DNA from 2 places in the Paenibacillus sp. UNC217MF genome. Region 1 is predicted to be linked to the other one. Evidence: predicted binding sites of a transcription regulator. Region 1 holds the regulator's gene; the other holds the start of a gene.
The links. The regulator LexA, encoded in region 1, represses DNA repair genes until DNA is damaged. The targets are predictions, from matches to a motif close to CGAACATATGTTCG.
Positions count from the first base shown of each region.

Region 1 (7,769 bases):
CCCCCTGCAATATTCAGCCAGCCCTGCTCAGCAAAGGTTGCGATTTTGCGGGCAAGCGATTCTGGTGATTCATGATAGTGACCATTCTCATCGGGAAGCCCTGCATTTGGATAGCAACTGATCGCAGAGTTCGCGATGGAAGCAAGGGTACGCAAGTGATCGCGCATGAATTCCGGCCCAGTCGCACAGTTTAATCCGATCGAGATTGGCTTCAAATGCTCTAGGGAGATGTAGAATGATTCAATATTTTGACCAGCAAGCGTTGTCCCCATCGGCTCGATCGTCCCCGATATCATGAGCGGCAGCGTGATGCCCGTAGACTCGAATGCCCGTTGAATCGCAATCGAACCCGCCTTAACGTTCAACGTATCCTGTGAAGTCTCCAATAGGAGCGCATGAACGCCTGTTTCAATAAGCGCGACTGCCTGTTCATAATAGCTGTCAATTAGCTCATCAAATGTTACCCCGCCGGTAACCGATAAAGTCTTCGTCGTCGGCCCCATAGCACCGGCAACGAAACGCGGCCATTCTGGTGTGCTGTATTTTGCAGCTGCCTCGACAGCAAGCTTAGCCGCGGCAACGTTCAACTCACGTGCCTGATCAGCAATATCATAATCGGCAAGCACGATACTGGTGGCCCCGAACGTATTTGTCTCTAATATGTCTGCGCCCGCTTCTAAATATTGTTCGTGTATTCTAGAAATGACATCTGGACGTGTCAGGACTAACATCTCATTGCACCCATCCAATTGTTCGCCTCCAAAGTCCTGTGGCGTTAAATCGGCTTGTTGGATCATCGTGCCCATTGCACCGTCTAAAATGAGAATGCGTTCTTGTAGTTGTTCCTGTATCGTTCTCGTTTTCATCGCTCTGCCCACCCTCTGTCTTAAACGTTAAACCCTAGTTTAGCAGATGTGATCCGATTAGAAAAGACTCATGAATGAGTCATCGTAAAATGTTTCTTGCCCAAACATTTCCTCTGTACTATAATTAAATAAATAAATCGCATTGGGAAACGGGGGATTTTGCAAATGGCACAGGTACGTATCCGAAACACGAACGAAATCATAAGTGGCGAAGAAAAAGTTCGTTCTTTCCTATCAGCGCAAGGAGTGCTGTATGAACACTGGGATCCGAACAAACTTGCCCCATCTTTGCGTGATAAGTACGTACTATCCGATGAAGAGAAGCAAGCCATTATAGACACGTATGAAGGAGAAATCCGTGATTTGGCTGAAAGACGAGGCTATCGTACGTGGGATTTGATTTCTTTATCAGACGCTACTCCCAATATCGAAGAGCTGCTAAAGAAATTTGAACAGGTTCACACGCACACAGAAGACGAAGTAAGAGCTATTACGGCCGGAAATGGTATTTTCATAATTAAGGGAAGCGACGACATTGGTTATATGGATGTTGAATTGGAGGCTGGGGATGTAATTTCCGTCCCTGAAGAAAAGCCGCACTACTTCACTCTGATGGATAATCGTCAAATTGTTGCAGTTCGACTATTCATTGAAACAGAAGGATGGATCGCGCATCCGTATTCGGATCCTACTTTCCAACAGGCCTAATTCGGAATCATAATCGATAAAAAACGTCCCATTACTGATATTAAGAGGGGCAGCCCCACAAGATCCCGATTTGGATCTTCTGAGGCTGCCCCTTCTTCGCATAAATTCTTGTTATGTATTTAGATTCTTATTTTACAGTAAATTGCTTCTTCGGCATCGAGTGCATGTCACGAGCAGTCACATGAGAAATGACCGTGTAGGTACCAGCCTTATCAAACGTTTTCTCAATCTGATACGTGCCATCTTTCGTGAGCTTCCCCTCAATCTTCTCGTGGTCAGCCCCATCCAGCCACAACTCGAACTCTACTTTATCTGCATCATCTACCTCTTTCTCTTCTTGTGTGACCTGTGCAGAGATGGTGACAGCTTCATTGATTTTGATTTCTTCCGGCACTTGCAAGTTTACCTTAATCATTGCTCGCATCTCATTTTTGCTGTCTTGTTTATCACTGGAGCCATGACCTGCATGTCCTTCATGACCGCCACCTGCTGACGAGCTATTTCCACAACCGGCTAATAGCATTGCTCCTATTGCCATTGTTAGTACGATTAATTTACTCTTATTGTTGAACATAATCGTCGTTCACTCCTCAACTGTATCCTAGATTTATCGTATCACATTATAGACAGCATTCTCCAATTCCTCATGACTCCATTGGGCTATAATGAGCATCATTGTGTGACGATCCTATGACATTTGTCACATTTACCCTTGTAGTTTCATGTGGAGGGTAATCAAATCAAGGCACTCACACTAATCTTGCCGACACCTCGCGAAGATTACCGTATATCAAAAAGGCCTGTGTTCCCACAGGCCTCTTTGTCATACACGCGGAGTAAGTAATTACATCCCCGCCGATTTATGATTCCTTCGAATTTATCTCATCAATAATTTGCTCAATTTCACGCAAGCTTGCAATCGTATATTCAGGGTGAATATTGCCAGACAATTCAACGCCTTTGCGGTTCAGCCACGCATGATGCATGCCAACATTCTGCGCGCCTAGAATATCCGTCGTTAATTTGTCGCCAATCATGATCCCTTCATGCGGTTCGATGCCGAGCAATGACATCGTGTGCTTGAACAGTTCTGGATCAGGCTTCCCTTGTGGATGATGTCCAGAGATAACGATATGATCGAAATAGGATAGAAGCTCACGCTCTCCATTCAGCTTCTCCTGCTGCAAATCAGGCGATCCGTTCGTTAACAACAATAGTGGATATTGCGCAATCAATTGTCGCAGCACCTCATAAGTCTCATCGTACACATACGAACGAGAACGACGTTCACTCATAAATCGCTCCGCCAGCTCGGCACCTAATGCATCATCAGGTTGACCAGCGGCTTGAAGACCTTGTGTCCATGCAGATTGTCGATACATCGGCGCAAGCTGTTCCAACAATCGAAATTCAGGATGTTCTCCCTCTGCAAATCTCCCCCACAGCGCTTCAAAGGGATTAATCCCAATATTCTGTGTGAAAGGATAAGTCTCATAAGAGGCAAACAATTCACGAGCAGCTTGACGAACCAATGCTTCCAATTGTTCTACATTGACCCCAGTCTTATCTTGCGCGTATTTACAAGTTGCAGCAAAAGCTTCCTCAACACAACGCTCATCCCATAACAAAGTATCATCCAGGTCGAACAGTACAGCACGAATAGCCAAGTTTCATCTCTCCCATCACAGCGACAATGATAACGAATCCTCTATATCGGATTTCTCTATTTTTTCGAGTCTTTCTTCGATGTATCTTCGAATTCAATCTTATGTTGATTTGCGAAGGAACGAAGACGTTCCCCCATTGCATTCGTATCATAACGATTCAGCACTCGCGAGAAAATCCAATTCGCACCTTTCCCCGTGTGTTCAATAACAACATAACCAGGTTGGATCGCAATTTTCTTCATATCCTTTGCAGACAGAGTACGGAGACGATTCCAGCGAATCGTAGATACCTCACCTGCTCCAACACGAAGAAATGGTCTTCTCAGGAATAATATAATCCCCAATCCGACGTAACACACGATTGTGATCCAATATAGAGTTGGATATTGATTGTCCGTAATGATACCGCCCAACAATCCATACATAATGGCGAAGGCGATTAAAGCGATTGGCATAATGAAGCTGCGTCCTTTAAACTCTTCGTGTGCAGGCTTGCCAGCAGCGAACGTCGGCTTGCCTTGCTTCATTCGCTGTTTGTTTAACTTTTCACTATTTTGACGGACTTTACGTTCCCAACTGCGAGACATGAATTCGCAACCCCCTGTATAGTAAACGAATAATGTGAATCCATCGTTATCGATGAAGGTTCATTTAATGAACGATCCCGTTCGATCCAGAGTTATCTGTTCCTTCTTCATCTTCTACATAGCGAATAGTGTCTAATTGATTGCGTACCTGCTTGCGGAATAGAACCAAATATTCCTCGCGCAGTTTCGCGCGTTCTTCCATTTCCTCATCGCTCAGCCCAACTGTCTTATGTTTGCGGGCCAATTCATTAATTCGTGCAATAAGCTTGTCGATATTCATCAGGTACCTCCATGTGTGTAAGCATATGTTCTACTTTGACATGGAGGTAACAGCTTGTCAAGCAAGCAGCAAGAAAGCTTTTATATCGCAAAAAAGAGGCCTCTTCGGGCCTCCTACCTTCTGCTCTTATGTATAGGAATGCAAAGCTTCTCAACCGTAAATTCGACAATGACCCCGACTCATCGGATCGGAACGAGCAATACTTCTCCTGCCGGTAAGATATCACCTTTCAATTGATTCATCTCAACGATTTCATATATAAACTGACGCGTATCCGTATGTTCTGGCTTATAAGAGGATGCAATCCCCCAGAGTGTATCTCCAGGCTGAACAAGTACGCGCTCCACAGCAGCTCCATTTACAATTTCCGTTTGGCTATCATCCATGCCAAGCGCTTGAACAATGCTTCCACAAGTAATGAACAACAATACAATCAGGCTCATGATGAATCGAACACGTAAAGGAAACAAACGCTTCTTCTGAATAGGTTGTGAAGCTGTTGTCGACACCTTATAGATTGAACGATATGTTGTATACATCATAAATGACTCATCTCCCAAACACTTGTTCTGTTATCTTGTATAATTTAATCTAACACGAACACACGTTTGAGTCAATGCCTTTTTAGAACGTTCGTTCCCCTTTTTATATTATCGAAAAATAAGCATTTAGCCTCATTTAACTTTCTCTTGTTTCTCTCTCGTAATTTACGAACTTCTCACAATCTTTTTCTTCAGAATCTTTAGAACTTATGTTTGTACGAACGGAGGTTCTGTGGTATAATTTTGTCAAAAGAGTATTCATTGGAGTTGATACCCTTGTCTAAAATATCAAGTCGTCAACAAGCTATCCTTGATTTTATACGTGATGAAGTTCGAGCTAAAGGTTATCCGCCTTCTGTTCGTGAAATAGGCGAAGCCGTTGGTCTAGCATCCAGTTCCACTGTTCACGGTCATCTTGATCGACTCGAGAAGAAGGGATTCATTCGACGTGACCCTACGAAGCCTCGTGCTATTGAACTGCTTAGCCATGATCAATCTGAACGTTCAACAGACTTCTCTCGCTCCTTCGCACGCGTGCCGGTCGTTGGGAAAGTAACTGCAGGCGAGCCAATTACCGCAACAGAGAATATTGAAGATTACTTCCCTCTTCCTATGCATATGGTGGGAGATGACGAGAATGTATTCATGTTGTCGGTCATGGGTAATAGTATGATTGAGGCTGGTATACATAATGGCGACTTTGTCATCGTGCGTCAGCAGCAGACAGCGAACAACGGTGATATCGTGGTAGCCATGACTGAAGAAGATGAAGCAACGGTTAAGACTTTCTATCGTGAGAAGGATCATATCCGCTTGCAGCCTGAGAATCCAACCTATGAACCGATTCGCTTACAGCATGTAACGATTCTGGGCAAAGTTATTGGTTTGTTCCGTGATTTTCATTAAGACATTACATTGATGCCTCGTTCTCTTCTTTTTAAGAAGGGAGCGAGGCATTTTTGCTTTCTTATTATTTCATATCATTTGCTGAACAGTACCTGAACAATCTCATCTAGAAAAGAAGCTTCATAAAATTCGACTTTCTCTCCTTATCTTCATCGAAACAACCTCACCACTGTTCACTCTTATAAACCCTAATCGTTCGAGAGATTTATACCACATCGAATATATACACACATCAACTTTAGCAATAAATATTTATTGTATAACAATAATTTTTTATTGACTAAAAGTATTTATTTGAATAGGATAATACCTAATGATACACCTCGTATAACTGTTCAAAATTCATTTTCACGAACACAAGGTAGGAGATAACTATGAATAACTTTTTCAAACTAAAATCATTCCTCAATTTTGGCTGGCACCAGGCAATGTCCTGCTTGTTCCCCGCTTATATTTTCGCGATGTTGGCACTCACGAAGATCATAGACATTCCATTTATGCATCGCTATGATTTCCTATTGCTTGTTTGTATCTTGGCGCAGGTTCTAATGATCCGGTTTGGGATAGAAACAATGGATGAATGTAAAGTAATCTGTATGTTCCATTTCATCGGTCTTGCACTTGAAATATTTAAAATCCACATGGGATCATGGGGCTATCCGGAAGACGGTTGGTCTAAAATACTGGGTGTTCCTCTATATAGCGGATTTATGTACGCAAGTGTGGCAAGTTACTTATGTCAAGCGTGGCGACGACTGCAGGTCAAGGTAAATCGATACCCTTCTGCTTGGTTAACGATTCCGCTAGGTGCGGCGATTTACTTCAACTTCATGACTCATCACTTCATTTACGATTTGCGTTGGGTTTTGATGATTTTGCTATTCGTCATCTTCTTTAGAACCTACGTGGAATATACCGTATTAGGCGTGACACGAAGAATGCCGATTGTTCTGTCGTTCGTCTTAATCGGATTTTTTATATGGGTGGCTGAAAACATCGGGACTTTCTTGGGCGCATGGTATTATCCACATCAGACGAACGGCTGGAATCTCGTAAAGTGGGGAAAATTCAGCTCATGGTTTTTGCTTGTCATCGTTTCCTTCATGATCGTCGCCCATCTGAAGCATGTAAAAGGAGGACACTTCAAGAGAAATAGTCATACTCGCTTCAATGAGTCGACATTTCAGAAGTAAAACGCAATCTTTTAAATACAAAAGCAAAAAACCTAGAGCCCTAACAGCTCTAGGTTTTGTTACAGTATTCCTTGAATTGCTACTAAAAACTCATATAAGAAATACCCCGCGAACCCAAATAAAATCAGTCCTGCGATAATAGACATCCGCTTAATCATAGTTCGGCTCATTACTCTTCTCGTGACAGCCACAATGGCAAGCAACCCAACATCATGGAGGAGGATACCAGCTAATATTCCTGCACCTACGATTAGAAATTTAGCCGGTTGTGTCGTATCATACGAATCAGATAGCACCGCACCAAAAACGGAAATCCAAAACACAAGATTACCTGGCGATATAGCGACGAGCAGTCCATTTCGGTAGGAACTGAAAAATGATGCATTCGGTTTATCGCCAGCCAATGTAATGCCTTGATCCGAGTTTTTGATGGAATCATAGCCTAAATAAATTAAAAAACATGCTCCGATGAGCCACATAGGGATTTGAATAACAGGGATGGCAAGCACGGAAGCCAAGCCCATATATAAGGCAACGATTAATAGAAAATCAATGGTCATTCCACCTAATCCAACAGCCCAGCCATGCATAAAACCCTTTTTCATCCCTTGCTTCGTCATTTCAACGGTCATGGCGCCTACAGGCATTGCAACGGCAAGCCCCGCTAGTAAATACGTGAAGAAAAGATTCAATTTCCAACACTACTTTCTATATGTAATAGTTGCTAGTCAATATACACTATACTATATAAATACATAATATTATATATTTATGCATGACAAACTTGAAAATATTTAGGCAAGTTGACATATACTAAAAATGAACCACTATTGATATGTATGTAAGAGAACCAAATACTTCATCATATTTAACTACTCAAAAGCTCCATTTGAGCGCATTTCTTCTTCCGATAAATTCTGAGATAAATTCGTTACAATCGTTCCTGGGTGATCAGATAATGCACTACATTAAATTCCTTACCTCGTTTAACCAACTCAACTGCAAATAATGTTATATATC
Region 1 covers NZ_KK366027.1:780,226-787,994, forward strand. Annotated here, with positions in the region: gene metH (methionine synthase) at 1-866, opposite strand, end outside; gene BP95_RS0119475 (1,2-dihydroxy-3-keto-5-methylthiopentene dioxygenase) at 1,032-1,574, shown strand; gene BP95_RS0119480 (FixH family protein) at 1,702-2,148, opposite strand; gene BP95_RS0119485 (HAD family hydrolase) at 2,435-3,241, opposite strand; gene BP95_RS0119490 (hypothetical protein) at 3,298-3,828, opposite strand; gene BP95_RS0119495 (DUF896 domain-containing protein) at 3,893-4,108, opposite strand; gene BP95_RS0119500 (LysM peptidoglycan-binding domain-containing protein) at 4,288-4,650, opposite strand; gene lexA (transcriptional repressor LexA) at 4,927-5,556, shown strand; gene BP95_RS0119510 (DUF817 domain-containing protein) at 5,931-6,749, shown strand; gene BP95_RS0119515 (LysE family translocator) at 6,809-7,441, opposite strand.

Region 2 (7,769 bases), on a different contig from region 1:
TGTCAGCGCACAGATGCAAATATTGATTCAAGAGCTGAAGCGTTGACTCTGGTGCCAATCGTTCTGACAATGGGGTAAATCCTCTAACATCAATGAACATCACTGTAATATCCGTGCGTACCCCACCTGCCTTAACAGGCTCATGTGATTCCAACAGCTTCGTTACTACGGAGGGTGATACATATCTGCCGAATAGATCTTCAACATGCTGTCTTGCTCTCCGTTCCTCCCGACCACGGTAAGCGACAATGAGAATATAAGAAGCCCCCATTCCACACAATTCGGTAAAGTAAGGAATGAAGACAGAGCCGCTCTCGTAAATCCCAATCCATATGAGCGTAAATAGCAAGACGATGCCTATAGTAGCTGCTGCCCCTCGAATTCCCCGAATTCGCGATGCACTCCAGACTACGGCACCAATGCCAATGAACAAGGCAAGAACGTTCCATGCGATTGGCGCTTCCTTATAGAAGCGGCCTTCTACCAGGGATTGAACCATATTCGCGTGAATCTCAACACCATACAATGTCATGGATCGACTAAGCGGTGTCATATGCCGGTCGCTCAAAGACGCAGCATATGGACCTATCAGCACGACAGAATCCTTATAATAAGAAGGATCAACCGTGCCATTCCATACATCAGCGAATGACTGACGGTCATATCCGTCCACGTCCTCCTCACTGCTTCCATATATAGAAGAGAAATAATCAAAAGCAGCTTGCCCACGATCATCAGTTGGAATTCGCTTTGCTCCTCTATACCATGTTCCACTTGTCTCATCCCATGAAATCTGTTCATTTTCCGGCAGCAGCTGATTCGCCGCTAAAATATCAATCGAGGGAATCATACTTCCCCGCTCATCCGGAATGCCAAGACAGATTTTGCGGATAACACCATCTCCATCAGGCAGTACATTCACATGTCCAAGCTGACTTTCACCAATTTGAATGGAGGATGGAGGCCGTTCCACACTTTCCGCCCGGAGAGAATCCGCATGTTCCTGTAAGGGAAGAAGGGATACTTGCACGGGCAAATAAATGGTTGGATATGTATTCAATTGCTCAGATAAGGTTCGGTCGTCCCTCTCATTCTGGGAAGGATCTAGCATAAGTATATCGATGATGACCGCCCTAGCTCCAGCCTTCATCAACTTCGCGCTTAATTCAGCATAATGGGATCGTGGCCATGGGAAAGAGCCCATCTGTGCCAAGGAAGGCTCATCAATCGTAATCATCTTAATTCGATCATCTGGTTGGCGTTCTTCAATACTCTTCGTACGCAAGGCATCACGAAATGCCTGCTCTGCCATATGAAACACGCCGCCTGTCCCATTACTGTACCCATATACCGTAACCATCGTCAGTATCATAACAACCAATGACGGGACGGCAAATTTTTTCATTTCGATATCACCTGCTTCATTTGAAGGCATGAACCCATATATTGAGAATTACAGTTTGATATACTCTGCTATATTTAATCTATCATATTGTATGAGCGTATACGATGATATGGGCAATTTCAAGTTGAATTTTGTCGAATTTTGCGAATTTTTGCTTTGACGCAGTAATTAGATGGGGTGAGCAGATATAATAAAATCCCCGCGGGAGGCGCGGGGATCGTGTAGGTATTCTCTCTCTATGTGAGTATACAGCTTGCAGTAGGTTAGTTAAATGGTGCGTCCGCAATCTTAATAGAATCTGTTGGGCAGCCATCTGCAGCATCTTGCAGATCGTCGAACAGATCGTCAGGGATAGCGGTTACCCCTTGGTTGTTATCACCTTCATAAATAACTTCTGCGATACCTTCATCGTCGTAGTCGTAAATGTCAGGTGCAGTAGCTCCACATGCGCCACAAGCGATGCATGTGTCTTTATCAACCCAAGTATATTTTGCCATTGGTTAGTTCCCTCCTGTAATGTTACAGATCTTCTTGGTTCCTCCGTTATCAATATAATACAAACAAGCTTGGAATTCAAACGATTTCCAACTTTTTTAAATGATTTGGAAATTATTATTCGTCGCCTGATTCATGCAGCGTATCCGTCTGGAGTGAAGTCCCTCGTACACGATGGTTGCGAAGCAATGAGGATGGATCATCCCCTATCATTCCTAACGTAACAATCGCATTCTCTCCATATTTATCTCGAATCCGATCCATCGTCTCTATCAATTGCTCCCGCTTCGGCTGCCGCTCGAAGTCGAACAGATCCAACTGAACGGCTGCCTCTTGCTTCGGTACTAGATTTTGACCCGTAATCCCCAGCAGTCGAATAGGGCTGCCTGAAGTCCAATGTCGTTCATAGAGCTTCCATGCTTCATCCAACAAGATGTCCGCATCATCTGTCGGCCCTTGAAGCGTGCTCGACCTCGTAATCGTCTTCATTTCCGGATTACGAATCGTAAGCTGCACCGTTTGCGCCATCAACTTCTGCTTCCTGATCCGACGAGCAACTTGATCAGCCAAGTTCAGCAGAACCCTTCTTACTTCTTCCTTCGATTCCACATCCCTAGGCAAAGTGGTCGTATGACCGATCGATTTGCTCTGTTCGCGTTCCGCCTTCACCTGCCCGTCATCCAAACCATGTGCCGCCTGCTTCATCCAATGTCCCTGTATGCCAAATAAAGAAACAAGTCTCCCCTCATCAGCATGGGCAAGCTCTCCGATGGTTCGTATTCCTGCCCGTGACAGCTTATCTGCAGTCTTCCGCCCAATGCCGAACAACTCCCCGCATGGCCTGTGCCACAATTGCTGAGGTACATCTCGGATTCGAAGGATCGTTATGCCGTTTGGCTTCTTCATATCAGAGGCCATCTTCGCCAGCAGCTTATTAGGCGCGACACCTATAGAGCAAGGCAAACTTAATTCTTCCCGGATTCGTGTCTGAAGTTCATTCGCGATATCGAGCGGTGTTCCGAATATTTTGGATCCAGTAATATCCATATAACACTCATCAATCGATACCACTTCCACCAGTGGGGTATAGCTGCGTGCAATGTCTATAAAGGCTCTCGAGTACTTCCGATATAAATAAAAATCTGGACGAATGACAATCAAGTGAGGACATAGCCGCATCGCCTGCTTTACATGCATTCCTGTTCGAATACCAAGCTTACGGGCTGCATAAGAACAAGTAACAATGATCCCCTTGCGCAATTCCATACTTCCTGCAACTGCTGTTGGCTTCCCCAGATACTTCTCCGGCTCCTCTGCGGCATGTACAGAGCAATAGAAGGCATTCATATCGAGATGCAGAATGACGCGACCCTTGGTCGGATAATATTGTTGTATGTTATCACGCGAGGTTTCGTTCTCGTTCATACACTGTCCTCCTTCCTAACATATTAATGATACCTCTCATCCATAATTTAATTGTAAAATATATACAGATTCGTTAATCGATCAATTCATCTATTCGAACAATTGTTCTTCCTAATTCTTAAGCTTACCGATATCTCTGATCGGTTGCAAGCCTCATTCAAGACTCCCGTTGGAAAAAAAACAGTGATTCATTTATGAAAATACGTCTATACAAGCAAAAAAGCAGTGCTATAATAGGGAAATAGTTATTTCCATATTCATCCTTGCAAAACTGAAGGAGGTTCCGAGAATGTCGAAAGTCATTTCTATTTTTGACACTACACTTCGCGACGGCACCCAAGGCGAAGGGATTAGCTTGTCTGCAGACGATAAGATCAAGATCGCGCGCAAACTTGATGCGCTTGGCGTCACATACATTGAAGGCGGCATTCCAGGCAGCAATGGCAAGGATATAGAATTTTTCAAACGAGTAGCGGCATATTCATGGAATGCGAAGCTAACAGCATTCGGCAGCACTCGCCGCAAAGACTCAATGGCCGAACAGGATTCGAACCTTAATCGGATAATCGAAGCGAACGTTCCTGCCGCAACGCTTGTCGGGAAGTCATGGGACTTCCACGTACACACTGCGCTGCAAACTACGCTGGATGAGAACCTAGCTATGATCTATGATTCCATCGCCTATCTGAAGCGAGCAGGGCTTGAAGTCATGTTGGATGCTGAGCACTTCTTCGACGGATACAAGAACAATACAGAATATGCGCTTGCTGTACTACGCAAGGCGCAAGAAGCCGGAGTTGATTGGGTCGTTATGTGCGATACGAATGGCGGAACGCTTCCTGGCGAGATCGGCAGTATTATTCGTGACGTACACAATCACGTCCAAGTGAAGCTCGGCATTCATACTCATAATGATTGTGAGCTTGCTGTAGCGAACACACTTGCTGCGGTAGAGGCGGGTGTTACCCAAGTGCAGGGCACCATTAACGGATATGGCGAGAGATGCGGCAATGCCAATTTGTGCTCGATCATCCCAACACTTCAATTGAAGATGGGCTATTCTTGTATTGACGCAGAGCAACTACAATCGTTGACACCTGCTGCACGCTATATCAGCGAAATTGCCAACGTCACGATGCCTGTGAATCAGCCTTATGTCGGCAATGCAGCCTTCGCCCACAAGGGTGGAATCCACGTGTCCGCGATTATGAAGGATGCCCGTACCTACGAGCATATCGTGCCTGAGCTGGTTGGCAACAAGCAGCGAATTCTCGTCTCAGAACTAGCAGGGCAGAGCAATGTACTATCCAAAGCACAACAATTGGGCTATGAGCTTGACCCTACGAAGCCTGAAACGAGGGCCATTATGGAGAAAATCAAGGAGCTTGAGCATCAGGGATATCAATTCGAAGGTGCTGACGCTTCGTTGGAGCTGTTGTTGCGCCAGGCTACAGGTCAAGCCGAAGATCCATTTACATTCGAATCTTTCAAAATACTAGTTGAAAAATCTTCATTACGCTCCGTTGTATCGGAAGCGATTGTGAAGCTGCAAATTGATGACGAGTCGATCTACATGGCTGCAGAAGGCAACGGTCCTGTGAACGCTCTCGACAGCGCATTGCGCAAAGCACTGAGCCGTCACTACCCTTCCATCGCCGACATGCACCTCACCGATTACAAGGTAAGGGTGCTCGATGAGAATAATACGACGGCTGCCAAGGTACGCGTGCTTATCGAATCAACAGACTCGCGCAATACGTGGAGTACGGTTGGCGTCTCCAGCAACGTCATCGAAGCGAGCTGGGAAGCACTTATTGACAGTATTCGTTATGCACTCATCGGTCAAGAGAAAGTCGCTACATCCGCTGAACGAAAAGAACAAGTCGGACTCGTCAATCACTAATAAAATGCGATATATCCGGAATACGAAAACAGCCATAACCACTTTAACGAAGAGGTTACGGCTGTTTTCATTTTTCGTTTTTCTATTCCTCTATGACTTGTTGAATCGCTTTTTCTAATTCAGCTGGAGGTCTTATGCCATCGTAACGCTGCCGGATTACCCCATTCTTATCCAGCAATACATTGGTAGGAAATCCAATTCCGTTATACGCCTTGAAAGCTTTCCCCGCGGTATCCAAGAGCACTGGATTCGTGAATCCAAAGGCAGACACGAATTCTTTGGCTCCTTCCTCCGTATCATGAGCGGTCACATTGATCGATACCATCAACAGCTTATCCTTGTATTTATCATGCAGCTTCACTAAATCAGGTGCCTCTGCCTTGCATGGATCGCACCATGAAGCCCAGAAGTTTACAAAAATCGGCTTATCCTGCTTGCCACCAACTGTAATCGGATTCTGACCGCCAAGCACATCCAGTGATATGGACGGTGCTAACTGCCCTACTTGTCCGCCAATCTTAGTCGGTGTGTCATTCATGGAAGCGGTAGTGTCTGACTTATCGTAATTGTTCCATATCGCGATTCCAATGAGCGCAACACTCACTACAAGCAATATTAGACTTTTTTTCATTCTTGATTCTCCTTGTTCGCGTCTTGTTCCGTGTTCATATTGTACCCTTTTTCCAGCAAAAATACGATTCCCCACAATAGCTTTCTGAGCAAACTTACGTATGCCAACCTAATTATGCGGGCACAGTAACGAATAATTGAAATATGACTACTCGCGAAGGAAAGATGATATATGGCATCTCAACAATCAAGGCCATTATGGATTGAATATGCAGCGTTAGCAACTGTCCCGCTTGTTATGGTATTGGGCAATTCCATGCTCGTGCCCATTCTGCCCGAGGTGAAGCGCAATCTCGGATTAACTTCCCTGCAGACAAGCTTCATCATCACCTTGTTCTCACTGTCTGCCGCCATTATTATCCCGGTCGCTGGATACTTATCCGATCGCTATGGCCGCAAGAAGATTATCATACCTGGTCTTCTCATCTATGGGATTGCCGGGGTGTTCACCGGCCTTGGCGCGTTGTGGAACTCCTATCCACTGCTCATTAGTTCACGAGCAGTTCAAGGCTTGGGTGCAGCAGGAACTGCACCTATCGCCATGGCCCTCGTAGGGGATTTGTATAAGGATGCCGAAGAGAGCAAAGCCATGGGCTTAATTGAAGCATCGAACGGAGCTGGCAAAGTTATTAGTCCGATTCTTGGCGCTGCGCTTGCTCTCTGGACATGGACCGCTCCTTTTTTTGCATTCCCATGTTTTTGCGCGCTCTCGCTTGTGGCCATTATCTGGCTCATTAAAGAGCCCAAACGCCAAAAGGAGCCAACCCCACTCAAAACTTATTTGCATAATGTCGGCTCCATATTTAAGAAAATGGGACGATGGCTCATCCCCGCATTTTTTGCAGGGTCGCTCGCCTTATTCATTTTGTTTGGCATTTTGATTTATCTATCCGATATATTAGAGGAAAAGCCGTATTCCATCCAAGGCGTTGTGAAGGGTCTTGTACTGGCAATCCCTTTGCTTGGCATCGTAACGACTGCATTTATCACAGGCAGCGTAATCAAGAAGAACGGCATACTTATCCGGCGAATGATGATCATCGGGCTTGTTCTTATGTCTCTGTCATTGGGACTCACCATTATGTTCCATAAGCAGGTCTATTGGTTCATTGCGTTAATTACAATAAGTAGTATAGGTACTGGCATGCTGCTGCCTTGTCTCAATACGATGATTACGGGCAGCGTGGAGAAGGCTGAGCGCGGCATGATTACATCGCTATACAGCAGCCTGCGATTTTTCGGCGTAGCCCTGGGTCCTCCCCTGTTCACTTGGATGATGAGCAAGTCACTTCAGATCATTTTTATCTCGGTGACAGCTCTATCCATCATTGCCCTTGTACTCGTCTGTCTCTTTATTAAGCCGGATGCGAAGGTTCAATGATCATTCCCATCATCCCCTAAATAAGATAAGCGAAGTCTCGGAGCGGACACCATTCTATGGCCGCTCCTTTCTGCCATTTCTCGCTAAGTTGAACCCTGCTTCAGGAAAGAATGTAAATTGTCATATTAATGCCATGTTCAAACAGAAATTTTAGAACCATAACGTTTGACTGTATGGTTTGCAATCTTGTATCATAGAATGAATAAGTGAGGTGATGACGATGGGGGCTACTAACAAGTTAATACGAATCGGAGAGCTGGCACGCGCCGCGAATGTAAGTCAACGAACGATTGACTATTACACGACGATAGGCCTGATTGAACCGGTGAAGCGCACAAATACAAACTATCGTCTGTACAGTCATGAAACGATTGAACGAATCGAACGTATTAATCAATTAAAACAAGAAAAGTATAGTCTCGATGAAATCAAGCTTTACTTCTCGCAATTGAACAGCGTGACTGCAGAACGTGAATTGGAAGAACGACTTACCGAATTGCAAATCCATTTGCAAAAGCTCGAACGTGAAG
Region 2 covers NZ_KK366031.1:137,173-144,941, reverse strand. Annotated here, with positions in the region: gene BP95_RS0129055 (CHASE2 domain-containing protein) at 1-1,405, opposite strand, end outside; gene BP95_RS0129050 (ferredoxin) at 1,669-1,902, opposite strand; gene BP95_RS0129045 (DNA polymerase IV) at 2,018-3,325, opposite strand; gene cimA (citramalate synthase) at 3,615-5,228, shown strand; gene BP95_RS0129035 (TlpA family protein disulfide reductase) at 5,311-5,859, opposite strand; gene BP95_RS0129025 (MFS transporter) at 6,031-7,239, shown strand; gene BP95_RS0129020 (helix-turn-helix domain-containing protein) at 7,460-7,769, shown strand, end outside.
Region 2: a site for LexA is predicted at 3,421-3,434, ahead of BP95_RS0129045 (DNA polymerase IV). Genes of this name have one in related genera too.